4 regions of the Niveispirillum sp. FG156 genome follow, and region 1 is predicted to be linked to each of the others. Evidence: predicted binding sites of a transcription regulator. Region 1 holds the regulator's gene; each other region holds the start of a gene.

The links. The regulator PhoB, encoded in region 1, activates phosphate uptake and scavenging genes when phosphate is short. The targets are predictions, from matches to a motif close to TNTCATAAAACTGTCA.
Region 2: the regulator PhoB is predicted to act here: its motif matches at 2,293-2,308, upstream of ACODSP_RS16825 (PhoX family protein).
Region 3: the regulator PhoB is predicted to act here: its motif matches at 2,509-2,524, upstream of ACODSP_RS16800 (bifunctional 2',3'-cyclic-nucleotide 2'-phosphodiesterase/3'-nucleotidase).
Region 4: the regulator PhoB is predicted to act here: its motif matches at 1,466-1,481, upstream of ACODSP_RS21915 (CYTH and CHAD domain-containing protein).

What each region holds. Positions count from the first base shown of each region.
Region 1 covers NZ_JBMDKE010000024.1:78,777-82,990, reverse strand. Annotated here, with positions in the region: gene ACODSP_RS16530 (hypothetical protein) at 1-589, shown strand, start outside; gene ACODSP_RS16525 (pyridoxal-phosphate dependent enzyme) at 671-2,038, shown strand; gene phoB (phosphate regulon transcriptional regulator PhoB) at 2,260-2,967, opposite strand; gene phoU (phosphate signaling complex protein PhoU) at 3,009-3,734, opposite strand; gene pstB (phosphate ABC transporter ATP-binding protein PstB) at 3,864-4,214, opposite strand, start outside.
Region 2 covers NZ_JBMDKE010000025.1:54,651-58,864, forward strand. Annotated here, with positions in the region: gene ACODSP_RS16825 (PhoX family protein) at 178-2,235, opposite strand; gene ACODSP_RS16830 (BMP family lipoprotein) at 2,509-3,516, shown strand; gene ACODSP_RS16835 (ABC transporter ATP-binding protein) at 3,553-4,214, shown strand, end outside.
Region 3 covers NZ_JBMDKE010000025.1:43,054-47,267, reverse strand. Annotated here, with positions in the region: gene ACODSP_RS16805 (nucleoside 2-deoxyribosyltransferase) at 1-351, opposite strand, end outside; gene ACODSP_RS16800 (bifunctional 2',3'-cyclic-nucleotide 2'-phosphodiesterase/3'-nucleotidase) at 348-2,318, opposite strand; gene ACODSP_RS16795 (TonB-dependent receptor) at 2,600-4,214, shown strand, end outside.
Region 4 covers NZ_JBMDKE010000039.1:16,980-21,193, forward strand. Annotated here, with positions in the region: gene ACODSP_RS21910 (phosphoglycerate kinase) at 138-1,334, opposite strand; gene ACODSP_RS21915 (CYTH and CHAD domain-containing protein) at 1,553-3,133, shown strand; gene ACODSP_RS21920 (ParA family protein) at 3,165-3,782, shown strand.

The DNA of each region.
Region 1 (4,214 bases):
CGCCAGCAACTTGACCCCCGAAAGCCGGACGGCCAAGGTGCTGGCCCGCATTGCGGCCACGCGCGATCTGATCGCGCTGGGTGTGGACACGCCTTCCCACCGGGCGGCAGGCGTCGCTCTGGCCCGCCGCTTTGGCATCGGCGTAATCGATGAGGAGCCGCAGGCCGCCTTTTCCTATGATGGTCATTCCATCCGCACCCGGTCAGAGGCCTATGTCCTGATCCATGAGGTGGCACACTGGCTGGTGGCCCCGCCGGAACGCCGGGGCCTGATCGATTTCGGCCTGGGTGCCGGTCCTGAGTCCGGCCGGATTGAGGAGGCCAACCGCGCGCTGGCCGTGGGCCAGGATGACCAGATACGCGAAGAGGCGCTGGCCTCGCTGCTGGGCATCCTGTGGGAGGTGGAGTTGGGCCAGCCCGCCATCCTGGCCTTCCTGGAACAGAACTGGCTGGAGGGCTGGGAAAGGCCTGCCTGCGCGGAGAATCTGACCGACAATGTCGAAGCGCTTTTGCAGGCGGGTTTGATCAATGCGGATGGGCGGCCAAATCCGCCGGAATCGTGCGTGGATCGCACCTGCGCCGCAGCTTGATTTCGTTATTTCACACCCCCTTGCGGGTGGTTTGAGGATGCGGTTCCCTGAAGGCAAAACCATTTGCCCCAGGGGGGAAACATGTCCGGCGCACCCGCCATCCTGTCCATGATCGGCAACACCCCGATCGTCCGCATCACCCGTTTCGATACCGGCCCGTGTGAGCTGTATCTGAAGCTGGAAAACCAGAATCCCGGCGGCTCCATCAAGGACCGTATCGCGCTGAAGATGATCGAGGCGGCGGAGGCAGAGGGCAAGCTGGCCCCCGGCGGCACGGTGATCGAGGCGACGGCAGGCAATACCGGCCTGGGCCTGGCCCTGGTCTGCGCCGCCAAGGGCTACCGCCTGATCCTGGTTATCCCCGACAAGATGGCGACCGAGAAGATCAACAATCTGCGCGCCCTGGGCGCACAGATCCACATCACAAGGTCGGATGTGGGCAAGGGCCACCCCGCCTATTACCAGGACATTGCCGAACGCCTGTCGACCGAAATTCCCGGCAGCTTCTATGTGAACCAGTTCGCCAACCCCGCCAATCCGCGCGCGCATGAGGAATGGACCGGCCCGGAGATGCTGCGCCAGATGGATGGCGACATTGACGCGGTGGTGGCCGGCATCGGCTCTGGCGGCACCTTCACGGGCCTGGGCGCCTTCTTCGCCAAGGCCAGTCCCAAGACCGCCATGGTCATCGCCGACCCGGTCGGCTCCATCATTGCCGATCTGGTGAACAAGGGCACCCATGACGAACCCGGTTCCTGGGTGGTCGAAGGCGTGGGCGAGGATTTCGTGCCCCCCATCTGCGACCTTCAGTACGCCAAGGCCGCCTATTATGTCAGCGATACCGAAAGCCTGAACGCCGCGCGCGACCTGCTGCGGCTGGAGGGCATCCTGGCCGGCTCCTCATCGGGCACCCTGTTCGCGGCGGCGCTGAAATATTGCCGGGCGCAAACGACGCCCAAGAAGGTCGTCACCTTCGTCTGCGACACGGGCAACAAGTACCTGTCGAAGATGTTCAACGATGCCTGGATGGAAGATCACGGCTTCACCCCGCGCGAGCGTCATAACGATCTGCGCGACCTGATGACCCGCCGCTTCGACAAGGGTCAGGTGGTCACCGTCGGGCCGGAGGATACGCTGCTGACCGCGTACAAGCGGATGCGGATTTCCGACGTGTCACAGTTGCCCGTGATGGAAGGCGAACGGGTGATCGGCATCCTGGATGAAAGCGACCTGCTGCTGCATGTCGAAAAGGACCCGGCGCGGTTCCGGGACAAGGTCTATACGGCCATGGTCAACCGGCTGGAAACCCTGCCCGTGACCGCGACCATGGCCGACCTGCGCGCCCTGTTCAACCGCAACATGGTGGCCATCATCATGGATGGCCCGGTGTTCCTGGGCCTGCTGACCCGCACCGACGTGCTGAACCATCTGCGCCGGCAGTTGGGGTGATATCGCCTCAACGCACTTGGCTCCCCTCGTCATCCCGGCGAAAGCCGGGACCCAGGGGCCACAGGATCAAAGCTCTACGCTGCTTTGGTCGAAGCCGCCGAAAGGTCGGGCATTCGGCCCCTGGGTCCCGGCTTTCGCCGGGATGACGAAATAGGCCGCGCACTGTAGAAAAAAGGGCACTGTCCCTCGACAGCGCCCTTTTCAATTCTCTGTCCCAAGACTCACATCGTCGTCTTGTTATCCAACGCATAACCCGCCGAACGGACGGTGCGGATCACGTCCTGCTCTTCCGTCTCGTTCAGCGCCTTGCGCAGCCGGCGGATATGTACGTCGACGGTGCGCAACTCGACATAGACGTCGTGGCCCCAGACGATGTCCAGCAGCTGTTCACGCGAGAAAACCCGCCCCGGATGCTGCATGAAATGGCGCAGCAAGGCGAATTCCTTCGGCCCCAGATGGATATCCCGGCCCCCGCGCCGAACGCGGTGGGCCGCCAGGTCCATGGAGATGTCGGAGAAGCGCAGCAGCTCCTCCGCCAGACCCGGCGAGGCGCGGCGCAGGACGGCGCGGATACGGGCGACCAGTTCGGTGGGGCTGAACGGCTTGGACAGGTAATCATCCGCCCCGCTGTTCAGGCCACGGACCTTGTCCGCCTCTTCCCCGCGCGCCGTCAGCATGATGACGGGCGTCTCGCGGGTCTTGGGATTGCGGCGCAACTGGCGGCAGACCTCCAGCCCGCTCATCAGCGGCAGCATCCAGTCCAGCAGGATCAGATGCGGGCTGCGTTCATCGGCCAGCAGCAGGGCTTCTTCCCCGTCACCGGCGGTGATGACCCGGAACCCTTCACGTTCCAGGTTGTAGGACAGCAGGGTGACGAGGTCGGCCTCGTCTTCAACAACCAGGATCAGCGGCTTCAAGGCGGCGTTCATCGGGGTCCCTTGGCGCTAGATGGTGGCGGGGCGGGGCTAGCTCAGCCCTCGCCCTCGACCGGTTCAATGATGGTGAAGCTGGACTTGTCGCTCTTGGGCCGTTCCGCCGTCAGCGGCTGGCCCTTGACCAGGAAATGCACGGTTTCCGCGATGTTGGTCGCATGGTCGCCGGCGCGTTCCAGGTTCTTGGCAATGAACAGAAGATGCGTGCAGGGGGTGATGTTGCGCGGGTCTTCCATCATGTAGGTCAGGACCTCGCGGAACAGGCTGGTATAGAGATCATCCAGCTCCTCATCCCGGTGCCAGGCGGCCACGGCCTTGTCGACATCGCGGTCGATATAGGCGTCCAGCACATCCTTCAGCATTTCCTGCACCAGACGGCCCATGCGCGGGATGGTCCCGGCGGGGCGCATGATGGGCAACTGCGCCAGCGCGATGGAGCGCTTGGCGATATTGGCGGCATAGTCGCCCGTGCGTTCCAGATCGGCGGAGATTTTGAGTGCCGCCAGCACCTCACGCAAATCCACGCCGACCGGCGCGCGCAGCGCCAGCATGCGGATGGCATCATGTTCGATCTGGCGCTCAAACTCATCCAGGCGGGTATCGCCCTGCATGACCTTGGTGGCGCCTTCGACATCGCGGCGGCCCACGGCCTGCACGGCCGCTTCCACCTGCGCCTCCACCACGCCGCCCATCTGGGCGATCAGGTTGGACAGGCGCTGCAATTCCGCCTCGAAGGACTTGACGGTATGTTCGGTCGGCGACATGGACGTGGGTCCCTTAAAGCATGATGACCGTAGGTCGGGGTGAGGCAGGCGCCGAACCCCGACAAGCGACGGAACCGTGTAAAAGTCGGGGTTCGGCGTTGCCTCACCCACGACCTACGGCAGCGGGCATCAACCGTACCGGCCCGTGATATAGCCCTGGGTGCGCTCATCGCGCGGGTTGGTGAAGATTTCCTCGGTGTCGCCCACCTCCACCAGATCACCCAGATGGAAGAAGGCCGTGCGCTGCGATACACGCGCGGCCTGCTGCATGTTGTGGGTGACGATGGCGATGGTGAAGCTCTCGCGCAGCTCGTCGATCAGCTCCTCGATATGCGCGGTGGCGATGGGGTCAAGCGCCGAGCAGGGCTCGTCCATCAGGATGACTTCCGGGCTGACGGCAACGGCGCGCGCGATGCAAAGGCGCTGCTGCTGGCCGCCCGACAGGCCGGTGCCCGGCTCATGCAGGCGATCCTTGACCTC
Region 2 (4,214 bases), on a different contig from region 1:
TGCAACGAGATGACGCGAGGGTTGCTCCCTCACCCTCCCACCGCTACGCGGCAGGCCCCTCCCTCTCCCGCAAGCGGGCGAGGGGCTTAACTTTCTACCCCTCGCCCACGCAGGTGGGAGAGGGAGGGCCCCAAGCCGCCAGGCTTGGGAGGGTGAGGGCAACACGCCCGCGAAACCTCAAACCCCGATCACCCCGCCACCCTTCTTGGTGATCACCACCACCGATGGCCGCGCCGGCATATTGTCCTTGAAGTCCGGCCAGCGTGTGCCCGGATCGGCGAAGGTGCCCTGGCGGTTGCCGGATTTGGTCACCTTGTCCACCGCGTCCGACCCCGGATGCTGGATCGACACGAACAGCGTCTGGTCATCGGGCGTGAAGCTGGGCCCCGTCAGTTCGGCCCCCACCGGCACGCGGAAGAACAGGCGGGCGGTACCGCGCAGGGGGCCTCGCGTCTCCATGGCCCAGATGCCGTCCGACGATCCCGACGTCCATTGCCACTTACTGCCCTGGTCGGTGCCCACCCACAGCCGTCCCATGCTGTCGAAGGCGCAATTATCGGGGCAGGAGAACCAGCCATTCTCCGTGGTGGCCTTGTTGAAACTGGCACCTGTCTTCGGGTCGGCGGGATTGCCGGCCTTGACCAGGATCTCCCACTTGAACTTCTGTGCCGCATGGTCGCCGCCGGGCGGCACCATTTCCACGATATGGCCCCAGCTATTGGCCGGGCGCGGGTTGGCGGCATTGGGGCGGATCTGGGCCGGGTGGATGGGATCATCGGGCAACCGGTCGTCATTGTTGGTCAGCATGACATAGACCAGACCGGTCTTGGGATTGACCTCCACATCTTCGGGCCGGTCCATGCGGGTGGCCCCGACCAGGGTGGCGGCGATGCGGGCCGCGATGACCACATCGCCCTGATCCTTGAAGCCATTGGCCGGGGTCAGCGGCCCCTGCCCCTGCACCAGCGGCAACCAGTTGACGGTTCCATCGGCATCAAACCGCGCCACCGACAGGGTGCCCTCGTCCAGCAACTTCATGTTGGCCTTGCGGTCCGCCGGGTCATACTTGCCCTTGGACACGAACCGGTACACATGCTCAAACCGCTGATCGTCACCCATATAGACAACGGCGCGGCCATCCTTGTTCAGGGTGACGCCGGCGCCTTCATGCTTGAACCTTCCCAGCGCCGTCAGCTTGCGCGGCGTACTGGTCGGGTCATAGGGGTCGATCTCCACGATCCAGCCATAGCGATTCGCGGCAAACGGCTCCTTGTTGATATGGAACCGATCATGGAACCGGCCCCACTGGTACCAGGGAGACGGCACCGTCATGCGGTCGTAATTGCGCTGCTCGGGATGGGTCTGGTCGATGGTGCCCATGAAGTAGCCATCGATATTCTCCTCCCCCGACAGGACCGTGCCCCAGGGGGTGACGCCACCGGCGCAATTGTTCAGCATGCCGATGACGGTGCGGCCCTCGGGATCATCCTTGGTCTTCATGCGGGCATGGCCCGCCGCCGGGCCGGTGAAGGACATCTTGGTGTTCAGCGCATTGATGCGGCGGTTGAACTTGCCACCCTTCACATAGGCCCACTTGCCATCCTTGCCCCGCCTGACCTCGACGATGCTGCCCGAATGGGCCGCCATCTCGATATCCACCATCTCCTTGGTCACGGATTCGGGCGGGTATTTGTCCTGGCCCTCGGGCGCCAGGCCGGGGAACATCATCTCGGCCTGGGTATATTCATGGTTCACCCATAACAGGCCGTGATCGGCGCTGCTGCTGCCCTGCGGCAGGGGATAGAAGGCCGTGAAGTCGCAATTATAGCCGAACTGCTTCAACTGGCTGTCGGCACTCTGCTTGTACGGGTCGAAATCCGGGCTGTCGGCGAACAGCGGGTCGCCCCAGCGGATCAGGACATCCGCATCATATCCCGGCGCCACATGATGATTGCCGTCGATGCCGCGCGTCAGTTCCTCAAAATTGAACCCGAATCCGGCCTGTTTGCCGGCAGCACCCGCCGCTTGCGCCTTGGCCTCACCGGCCATCAGGGCGACAGGCACGGCAGGCGCAAAGGCCGCAATGGCGCTGGTGCCCAGCATCCCGCGCAGGATGTCGCGCCGCCCCAGCCGTGCCTGCACCACCTCACCAAAGGTCGGTTCACTGTCCGGGGATGCACCCTTGTCCTGGATGGCTTCAAACTCTTCATGGGTCAGGAAACGGTTCTCGGACATGGGACGCACAGGCTCCAGCGGAAAAAGGGCTTTGTCAGCCTACATACGCCCATGAGGCTACAGTTATTTGACAGGCAGGCACCAGACCGACAGGGCGGCGATGTGACACAGGCGACAGATTCCGCATCGCCAAACGGCAAGGCCGGCTTTGTCACCTTGCCGTGCGCCTGCGAACTGGCTAGCTTCACAGGCTGGTAAGATTGCTGGGACCCTTTCCCGGTGGCGCCCGCATCGGGAAGGCCGCCAGGGGTTCCCCTGTTCGGAACGGAGCCGATGAAGTTTACCCGTCGTGCCGCCTGTGCGGCCCTTGCGCTTTTCATGTCCACCGCCGCCACTGTCGCGCCCGCCTTCGGGTTCGAACCGGCCATCGTCTTCGACATGGGCGGGCGGTTCGACAAGTCGTTCAATGAAGGGGCCAATAATGGCGCCGAACGGTTCAAGAAGGATACGGGCACCAATTTCCGCTGGTTCGAGGTGACGAACGAGGCGCAGCGCGAACAGTTCTTGCGCCGTCTGGCCAGCCGTAACGCCGATATCATCGTCTCGGTCGGTTTCTCCATGGCCCCGTCGGTGGAAAAGGTGGCCAAGGAGTTTCCGAATGTCCGCTTCACCCTGATCGACGGCAATGTGAACCTGCCCAATGTGCAGTCCATTGAATTCGCCGAACATGAAGGCTCCTATCTGGTCGGCGTTCTGGCCGCCATGGCGTCCAAGACGGGGACGGTGGGCTTTATCGGCGGCATGGATATCCCGCTGATCCGTCGCTTTGCCTGCGGCTATGAACAGGGCGTGAAGGCCACCAATCCCAAGGCCAATGTCGTCGCCAACATGGCCGGCTCCACGCCTGCCGCCTGGGCCGATCCCACACGCGGCAGCGAACTGGCCAAGAGCCAGTTTGACCGTGGCGCGGACGTGATCTTCGCCGCCGCTGGCCAGACGGGCATGGGCGTTCTGCAGGCAGCAAGCGACGCCGGCAAGCTGTCCATCGGCGTGGACAGCAACCAGAACCACCTGTTCCCCGGCAAGGTCCTGACCTCCATGGTCAAGCGCGTGGATATCGCCGCCTATGAGGCGTTCAAGACCGCGCAGGACGGCACCTGGAAGGCGGGCCACCGCCGTCTGGGCCTGAAGGAGGATGGCGTGGGCTGGGCCTTCGACGACAATAACAAGGCACTGATCACGCCCGCCATGAAGGCGGCTGTGGACAAGGCCACCGCCGACATCAAGTCCGGCGCCCGCATCGTCGCCAATTATGACGACGCCAAGGGCTGCAAGTACTGATCGTCCCCTGACTGACTTAGCGCCTGAGCAGGACCCATGTCGGCCGCCCCCCCTTCCGTTTCCTCCGCCTGGGCGGTCGAACTTGTCGGCATCGACAAGCGATTCGGCCCCGTCCATGCCAACCGCGACGTAACGCTGCGTTTCGCCCCTGCCAGTATCCATGGGCTGGTGGGGGAAAACGGGGCTGGCAAGTCGACCTTGATGAGCATCCTCTACGGCTTCTATGAGGCTGATGCGGGTGAGATCCTGGTGCGCGGCAAACAGGTGAATATCCGCACGCCGCAGGACGCGATCCGCCTGGGCATCGGCATGGTGCATCAGCATTTCATGCTGGTGGAGACCTTCACGGTCCTGGAAAACCTGCTGCTGGGGCACGAGGGCGGACCCGTGCTGGGCCCCGCCATGGCGCGGGCACGGGCAGAGGTACAGGCCCTGGAACAGCAGTTCGGGCTGGAAGTGCCGCTGGACGCGCTGGTATCCGACCTGCCCGTGGGCGTCCAGCAGCGCGTGGAGATCCTGAAGGCGCTCTATCGCGGGGCCGACGTGCTGATCCTGGACGAACCCACTGCGGTTCTGTCCCCGCCGGAGGTGGAGCAATTGTTCCGCATCCTGGAACGGCTGCGACAGCAGGGGCGCACCGTCCTGCTGATCACGCATAAGCTGAAGGAAATCATGGCCATCACCGACCGCGTGTCGGT
Region 3 (4,214 bases), on a different contig from region 1:
TTGCGTGCGTTGCAGCAGGGGGCGGATATCGCCGGACCAGGGGAAGGCGGGTTTGCCGAGCGCCGCTGCAAACCCCATTTCATAGGCCGTACCATCATCGACGGACGGCCCCCGGAAGGGCATGCAATTGGCGATCACGCCGTCGGCCCCCCGGATCAGGTCCAGGTTGGCCTGCCGGATACGGGCGGCGAATGCCGCCCCGCCTTCGCCGTCTGCAGGCGACAGGGCATTATCCATGGGAAACACGCCCTCCAGCCCCAGTTCCTCACAGATGGCCTTCATCGACGCCGCTGCGGCCAGCGGGTCGGGCAGGAACACATCCGGTCCCGCCAGATAAAGGCGCGGCCTCACCGCGTGCCGCCGATCTTCAAGGGATCGACGCGGAAGCGGGCGAACCCGTCCGGGGCCGGCCCTTCATAGGACAGGGCCGGCTGTTCGGACAGCAGTTCCTGGGCCAGCGGTGAGCTGTCGAAATAGACATTCACCCCTGCCGGCATCGGCGCGATGCGGAAGGAATTGTCGGTCGACGGCTCCACCACACCCTTGGCGCGGATATATTCGATGATGGCCGACTGCACCGTGTCGGGCGACTGATAGACGATTGTGGTGCCATCCAGGCCCGGCACCGCACCGCCGCCATTGGCGCGGTAATTGTTGGTGACGACCAGGAATTCCTGTTTGTCGTCGATGGGCTTGCCCTGGAACATCAGGTCCTTGATGCGGTGCGCCTTGTCATTGGCCGGCTTGCCGTCGCGATCGAACCGTTCGGGCTGCGTCAGGTCGATGCTGTAGGTCACGCCGTCGATAATGTCGAAGGAATAGGCCGGCACCCGCACATTGACCAGCGACTGCGGCTCCTTCTTGTTGGGATCGATGACCGACAGGGCGCGGGACGACATTTCCAGCCAATCGCGCACCTGTGCACCCGTCAGTTTCACGACGGCCAGCTGGTTGGGATAGACATAGAGGTCGGCGACATTGCGGATGGCCACGCTGCCGGCGGCAATGTCGGTATAGAAGGCGGGACCCGGCCGCCCGCCCGACTTGAACGGTGCCGCCGCCGACAGGATGGGCAGGGAGGCCAGCTCCGTCCCGGCCAGGGCACGCGCCACATAGGCCCGCTGCGCCTCTGCCACCAGCTCCACCCCGGCGCTGTCGCCCAGGAAGGAGAAATAGGAATGGATGCGGGCCGTCACCTTGCCCACGGGGCGGCGGACATAATCCAGCGTGCCCTGATGGCTGGGGGCCAGCAGGGTGCCGACCTCGGCGTCGGGTTCGGCCACCACCATGCGGCCATCCTGGCGTTCCTGGATGGGCTTGGCCATGGCCGTACCCTCCACCACCTGCCAGCCCTTGCCCTTCTTTTCCAGCTTCAACTGGATCATGCCCAGATGGCTGCCATAGGAACCGGACATCACCAGCGGCTTGCCATTGACGGTGCCCTTGGCAAGGTCGGCCTTGGGCAGGCCCTCATAATCCTTGCCGGGGAAGACGCGGTGGCTGTGGCCTGTGATGACGGCATCGACGCCCGGCACCTCGGTCAGGGCGTTGGAGATATTCTCCTCGCCCCCTTCACGCGGGAAGAAGGACAGGCCCGAATGGGACAGGACGATGATGACATCGGCCCCTTCCTTCTTCATGCGCGGGACATAGACATTGGCCATGTCGATAATGTCGCGGGTGGTGACGCGGCCTTCCAGCTTGTCCTTGTCCCAGATCATGATCTGCGGGGTCAGCAGGCCCAGGATGCCCACCTTCACCTTCTGCCTAGCGCCCTTGTCATCGACCAGGGTGCGTTCCTGGATGACATAGGCGGGGTAGAGGGTGGGGGCGTTGGCCGGGTCCTTGTCGCCATCGACCTTGAAGACATTGCCGGCCAGCACGGGGAACTTCGCCCCCGCATAGACATTGTGCAGCACGTCCAGGCCGAAATTGAATTCATGATTGCCCAGCACGGCAGCGTCATAGCCCAGCAGGTTCATGGTGGCCATGGCGGGATGGGTGGGCTTGTCCTTGCCCACCCCGCGCTCGCGCACGACCCAGTCGCCCATGGGCGTGCCCTGGATCAGATCGCCATTGTCCAGCAGCAGCGTATTGGGATTGGCGGCCCGCGCCGCCCGGATCAGCGGCGTGACCCGGATCAGGCCGACGCCGGCATCCGGCTTGTCGGCATAATAATCGTAATCCTCCAAATACATATGCAGGTCGGTGGTGGCCAGTACCTGCAAGTCGATCTTCTCCTGTGCTGTGGCGGCACCCGCCATCGACAGGAACAAGGCGCCCGCCATCAGGGCACGGGAGGGGAGATTACGAATCACGGAAGGCGCTCCATCGGGTTCTGTTGCCGCCCAGCAGCAGGTGCATCGCAGCAAATACGGTTAAGAAATGCAGGAGGCGTGGGTCTCGCCCCTCCGAACCGTCATGCTGCGCCGCAAAACTGTGGCGGTAATGATACGCTGGTTGAGATATAGCCGTTCAAGCCCCTGCAGGCATAGCTGCAGAGGTGCTTGTCATGGAACTGTAATTTATTCGTTACCTAAGCGTCACGGGCATCTGGTGTTGTCCGCGCGATCCGGTCCGGCTTATTGGGGGCTTTCGTATGACCATCGAGAATAAGAAGGCGGCGTCGATCCTGCGCCGTCACCTGTCCGCTTTGAATATCGGCACTGGCGCCCTGGCGCTGGCCATCGCTTCTTCCTGGGCCGTCCCGGCCATCGCGCAGCAGACGACCTCGTCCATGACGGGTCAGATCGTGACCGCCGCCGGCGCCCCGGCGGCCGGTGCCGAAGTCACCATCGTCCATACGCCGTCCGGTACGCGTTCGGTCACCAACGTCAATGACCAGGGCCGTTTCCAGGCCGGCGGTCTGCGCGTCGGCGGCCCCTACACCGTGACCATCACCGCTGCCGGCGCTGAGCCGCAGGTGCTGGAAGGCATCTTCATCTCCCTGGGCGAGCCGTTCGCCCTGGATCTGGCGCTCGGCAGCCAGATGGAAGAGATCGTGGTGTCCGGTCAGCGCATCGCGTCGAAGACGGTGGGCATCGGCACCAATTTCGGTGAAGGCCAGATCAGCGCCGCCCCGTCGATCAGCCGCGATCTGAAGGACATCGTCCGCAACGATCCGAAGGTGTTCATCGACGCCGGCAACTCCAACGCCATCCAGATCGCCGGCGCCAACAACCGCTTCAACAGCCTGACCATCGACGGCGTGAAGCAGAACGACGATTTCGGCCTGAACAATGGCGGCTACCCGACGCAGCGCTCGCCGCTGTCGCTGGAGACGGTGGAGGGCCTGTCGGTCCTGACCGCGCCGTACGACGTTGAATATTCGGGCTTCCAGGGCGGCACCATCAACGTGGTGACCAAGTCGGGCGGCAACGATCCGCACGGCTCCTTCTACTATTTCTATGGCGACGAGAGCCTGTCCGGCGACCGCAGCGGCAGCCGCCGCAACCTGATCAGCCCGTACAAGGAAACCACTTGGGGCGGCTCGCTGTCGGGTGCGCTGGTCGAAGACAAGCTGTTCTTCTATACCAATTACGAGAAGTTCAAGAGCCAGGCTCCGGTGGTGTTCGGCACCCAGGATAGCGGCCTCGGCAACCCGATCCAGGGCGTGACCACCGCCCAGGTCAATCAGGTCCGCGAGATCGCGCAGCGCATCTATGGCTATGACACGCTGGGTCTGGCCGATGGCAGCCTGCCGGAAGCGGATGAGAAGATCCTCACCAAGCTCGACTGGAACATCACCGACGATCATCGCGCCTCGTTCGCCTATCAGCGCAACAAGGGCAACAACATCATCGATGCCTCGTCCAGCACCAGCGCCAATCCGCGCACGCTGTCCTTGCAGTCGAACTTCTATGATCGCACCCAGATCATGGACAGCTACTCGTTCCAGCTGTTCTCCGACTGGACGTCCGACTTCTCGACCGAAGTCAAGCTGGCCCGCAAGGAAGTCGAAAGCCTGCGTCTGCCGCTGAACGGTCTGGGCTTCGGCGAAATGCGCATCATGACGCCGGGCGGCGCCCAGGTCGTGATCGGTCCCGACATCTCGTCGCACAGCAACTACCTGACGACGACGACGGACAGCGCCAAGTTCAAGGGCACCTACCTGCTGGGCGATCACAAGATCACCGGCGGTTACGAGTACGACAAGTACGACTATTTCAACCTGTTCCTGCAGCGCAGCTTGGGCTACTGGGAATTCAGCTCTA
Region 4 (4,214 bases), on a different contig from region 1:
CCTCTCCCGCCACAAGCGGGCGAGGGGCGGAACTTGCTGCTGTGCCTCATTTTCCCCTCGCCCACGAACGTGGGAGAGGGAGGGGCCCAAGCCCGTCAGGGCTTGGGAGGGTGAGGGTCAAACAGTCCCGTAAAACTTCAGGCGTGCTTTTCCAGCGCCGCGACGCCCGGCAGTTCCTTGCCTTCCAGCCATTCCAGGAAGGCACCGCCCGCCGTGGAGACATAGGAGAAGCCGGACGCCACGCCGGCATGTTCCAATGCGGCGACGGTATCACCACCACCGGCCACCGACAGCAGCTTACCCTGTGCCGTCAGGTTGGCGGCGATGGCGGCGACGGCGTTGGTGGCGCTGTCGAACGGCACCAGCTCAAACGCGCCGAACGGGCCGTTCCAGACCAGGGTCTTTGCGCCTTCCAGCTTGCGGCCCACCAGTTCAACCGTGGCAGGACCCGCATCCAGCATCATCTCGCCATCGCGGATATCGGTCACGGCGGTGACGCGGTGATCGGCATTGGCCTTGAACTCCCGCGACATCAGACCATCCACGGGCAGCACGATCTCGCAGCCACCAGCGGCGGCCTTTTCCATGATGGCGCGGGCCTGGTCGGCCATGTCACGCTCACACAGCGAAGACCCGACCGACACGCCCTGCGCGAACAGGAAGGTGTTGGCCATGCCACCGCCCAGGATCAGGATGTCGACCTTCGACACCATGTTCAGCAGCAGGTCCAGCTTGGTCGAAATCTTGGCCCCACCGACCACGGCGGCCACGGGACGTTCCGGGGCGGCCAGCGCCTTGCCCAGGGCTTCCAGTTCCGCCTGCATCAGACGGCCCGCCGCGCTGGGCAGCAGGTGGGCGATGCCTTCGGTGGAGGCATGCGCGCGGTGGGCCGACGAGAAGGCGTCGTTCACATAGACATCGCCCAGTGCCGCCAGACCCTTGGCCAGATCGGCATCGTTCTTTTCCTCGCCGGCATGGAAGCGGGTGTTTTCCAGGATCAGCACGCCGCCGGCGGGCAGGGCGGCGATGGCGGATGCGGCCTTCTCACCCACGCAATCCTCGGCAAAGGCGACCGGGGCGCCCAGCGCCTTTTCCACGGCGGGCACCACCTGACGCAGGCTGTTCTTCGTGTCGGGGCCGTTCTTGGGACGACCGAAATGCGACATGACGACGACCTTGGCGCCCTTGGCCGCGATCTCCTTCAGCGTGGGGACCAGACGGTCGATGCGGGTCGTGTCGGTCACCTGCCCATCGGCGACAGGCACGTTCAGGTCGGCGCGGACAAGCACCGTCTTACCGGTGACATCGATGGTATCGAGGGTCTGGAAGCGCATGGAAGAAGTCCCCGTCAGGATGCGTTGGGTATGAAATACCGGGCGGCAGGAAACACCATTGCGCGCGGCCTTTCAACACACAGGCAAGGCGGGGACATGTGCAAAAAAATCGGCTGCTGCGATAGACAGCGTTTCACGGAATTGTCATCGTCGGCATGAAACGACCGGAATCCGGGGCGAATCAGCCCGCCGGCCGTGTTTTGCCATGTGTGCGGTGTATGATGTTCGGGTTGGAGATTGAACTGAAACTGGCGGTGGCGCCGTCCGACATGGACCGGCTGCGGGGGCTTGGCTGCCTCTCCGACACCATTGCCAAGCCGAAGGTCAAGTCGCTCGACAGCATTTACTTCGATACCGAGGACCGGCGGTTTCTGGCCAACGGCCTGTCGCTGCGGGTCCGGCGTGTGGGCCGCAAGCTGATCCAGACCCTGAAATCCGCCCCACAGACGGGTGCCGGCGCCCTGGTGCGGGGCGAGTGGGAGGTGGAGGTGGCGCATCCGCGCCCCGACCTGTCGCTGCTGCCCGATGCCAGCGTGCTGGATGGTCTGGACGGGGTTGGCAATGACGATCTGGTGCCGGTGTTCGAGACCCGCATCCGACGGCAGATCCGGCACCTGTCGCCCCGCCCCGGCATCACCATTGAGGTGGCGTTGGACCAGGGGGAGATCGTGGCTCCGGGCGGCCTGACCCTGCCGGTGCATGAGCTGGAACTGGAACTGTCGGAAGGCACTGACACGGCTGCCCTGTACGATCTGGCACGCGCCATCCATGCCGATGTGCCCGTGCGGCTGGAGATGCAGACCAAGTCGGCGCGCGGCTATGCCCTGTCGTCGGGTGCTACGCCGGTCAGCGTGAAGGCCGCCAAACTGACCCTGGACCCGGAAGCAACGGTGGAGGAGACGCTGTCCACCATCGTGCGCCACTGCCTGGGCCATCTGATGGCGAATGAGCCGGTGACGCGGCTGGGCCAGGACCCGGAGGGCGTGCATCAGATGCGCGTGGCCCTGCGCCGCCTGCGCTCCGCCCTGCAAATCTTCCGGCCCTTCATCCCGGCGGATCAACTGGATGATCTGGGGCCGCGCGTAAAGGCCCTGGCCGATGCCTTGGGATCGGCGCGGGAATGGGATGTGTTCCTGGGTGACCTGCTGCACCCCGTCGCCACGGCCCTGCCGGGCCATACGGGTCTGGCGGAACTGGAGATGGCGGCGCGCGCCGCACGGGAACGCGGGTACGCGCTGGTCCGCAACACCCTGGCCGATCCGGCCCATACGGCCCTGCTGCTGGATTTGGCGGCCTGGGTCGATGGCCGGCAATGGCGCAACCAGCCGGTCAGTGAGCAATCGACCCTGCTTCTGTCCCCCGTCACCGAAATGGCGGGCGCACTGCTGGGCAAGCGGCACAAACAGGCGCGCAAGCGGGGACGGGGCTTTGCCAAGCTGGCTGCCGCCCCCCGGCATGAGCTGCGCATCTCCTTGAAAAAGCTGCGCTATGCGGCGGATTTCTTCCGTTCACTGTATGAGGGCAAGGCGCTTCGCCGGTTCCTGGAGGAACTGTCCACCTTGCAGGACCATCTGGGCCATTTGCAGGATGTGGCCACCGTTGACAAGCTGGTGGCGGAGTTGGAGCGGACGGGAGGCGAGGCGCTGCCGCCGTCCTGGCGGCTGGGGGCCGGTCTGGTCACAGGCTGGCATGCGCGCGGCCTGCATGATCTGGAAGACCATATCGTCGCCGACTGGCACCGGTTCACGGATGCCAAGCCGTTCTGGCAGGATGCGGAAGGAGAGGCGGAGGATCGCTGACGCGCTCCGCCCGCTGTTGCAAGGGAAAGACATGCGCACCATCCTGGTTTCCAATATCAAGGGCGGCGTCGGTAAGACGACCATTGCCACGCATCTGGCCGCCTTCTTCGCCGGTCATGGGCACAAGACGGCCCTGGCCGATCTGGACCGGCAGAAATCATCCCTGGGCTGGCTGAAAACCCGGCCGGAGACGGCAGCCCCCATCCAGGGGCTGGATTGGGTGAAGGAGATCGGCAAGCCGCCATCGGGCACGGGCCGGCTGGTCATCGACGCGCCGGCGGCCATGCGGCCCAAGGATGTGGAAGACCTGATCCGCCTGTCCGACATCGTGGTGCTGCCCGTCCTGCCCGGCGCCTTTGACGAGGCGGCGACGGCCCGTTTCCTGGACAAGCTGGAAGAGGTGAAGGCCATCGCCAAGGCGAAGGTGCCCGTCGCCATCGTCGGCAACCGCCTGCGCGCCCGCACCAAGGCGGCGGATCGCCTGGATACGTTCCTGGCCGCGGCTGGGCATCAGGTGGTGGCCCGCCTGCGCGACAGCCAGATGTATACCGACCTTGCCGCCGACGGCCTGACCCTGTTCGACCAGAAGGCCAAGCGCGCGGCGGATCTGCGCGCGGACTGGGAGCCGCTGCTGGCGTTTGTGGGGTAGGTGTGGGGGGTGGGTTCTGATGGAATCGTGTTGGCCTCGCCTTATCCGTCATCCCGGCGGAAGCCGGGACCCAGCGTAGAGCGGCGTCCGCCGCGACATGAATCATATCGGCGCTAACCACGCCTCGCGCTGGGTCCCGGCTTTCGCCGGGATGACGATGAAAACGCGTTTCCAGTCGAAAGAATTCCGCTCGAAGCTCACAAGCCCCCGGAGAAGGTCCGCCGTCACGTTCACCGGGTGCCGCAAACAACAGCCCCTCATCGTGCGGGCCGGGTGGGATTGCTGACTTCCGGCCCTCTCTTTGCTATGATGGCACCATCACCGCCATACCTGCGTCTGGAGCCAAACCGAGGCATCGGTTTCTAGCGCGGCGAGACCCAGGGGGCATGGAACACACCCCTTTTTTTTCTGTTTCATCTGGTTGCATGAACG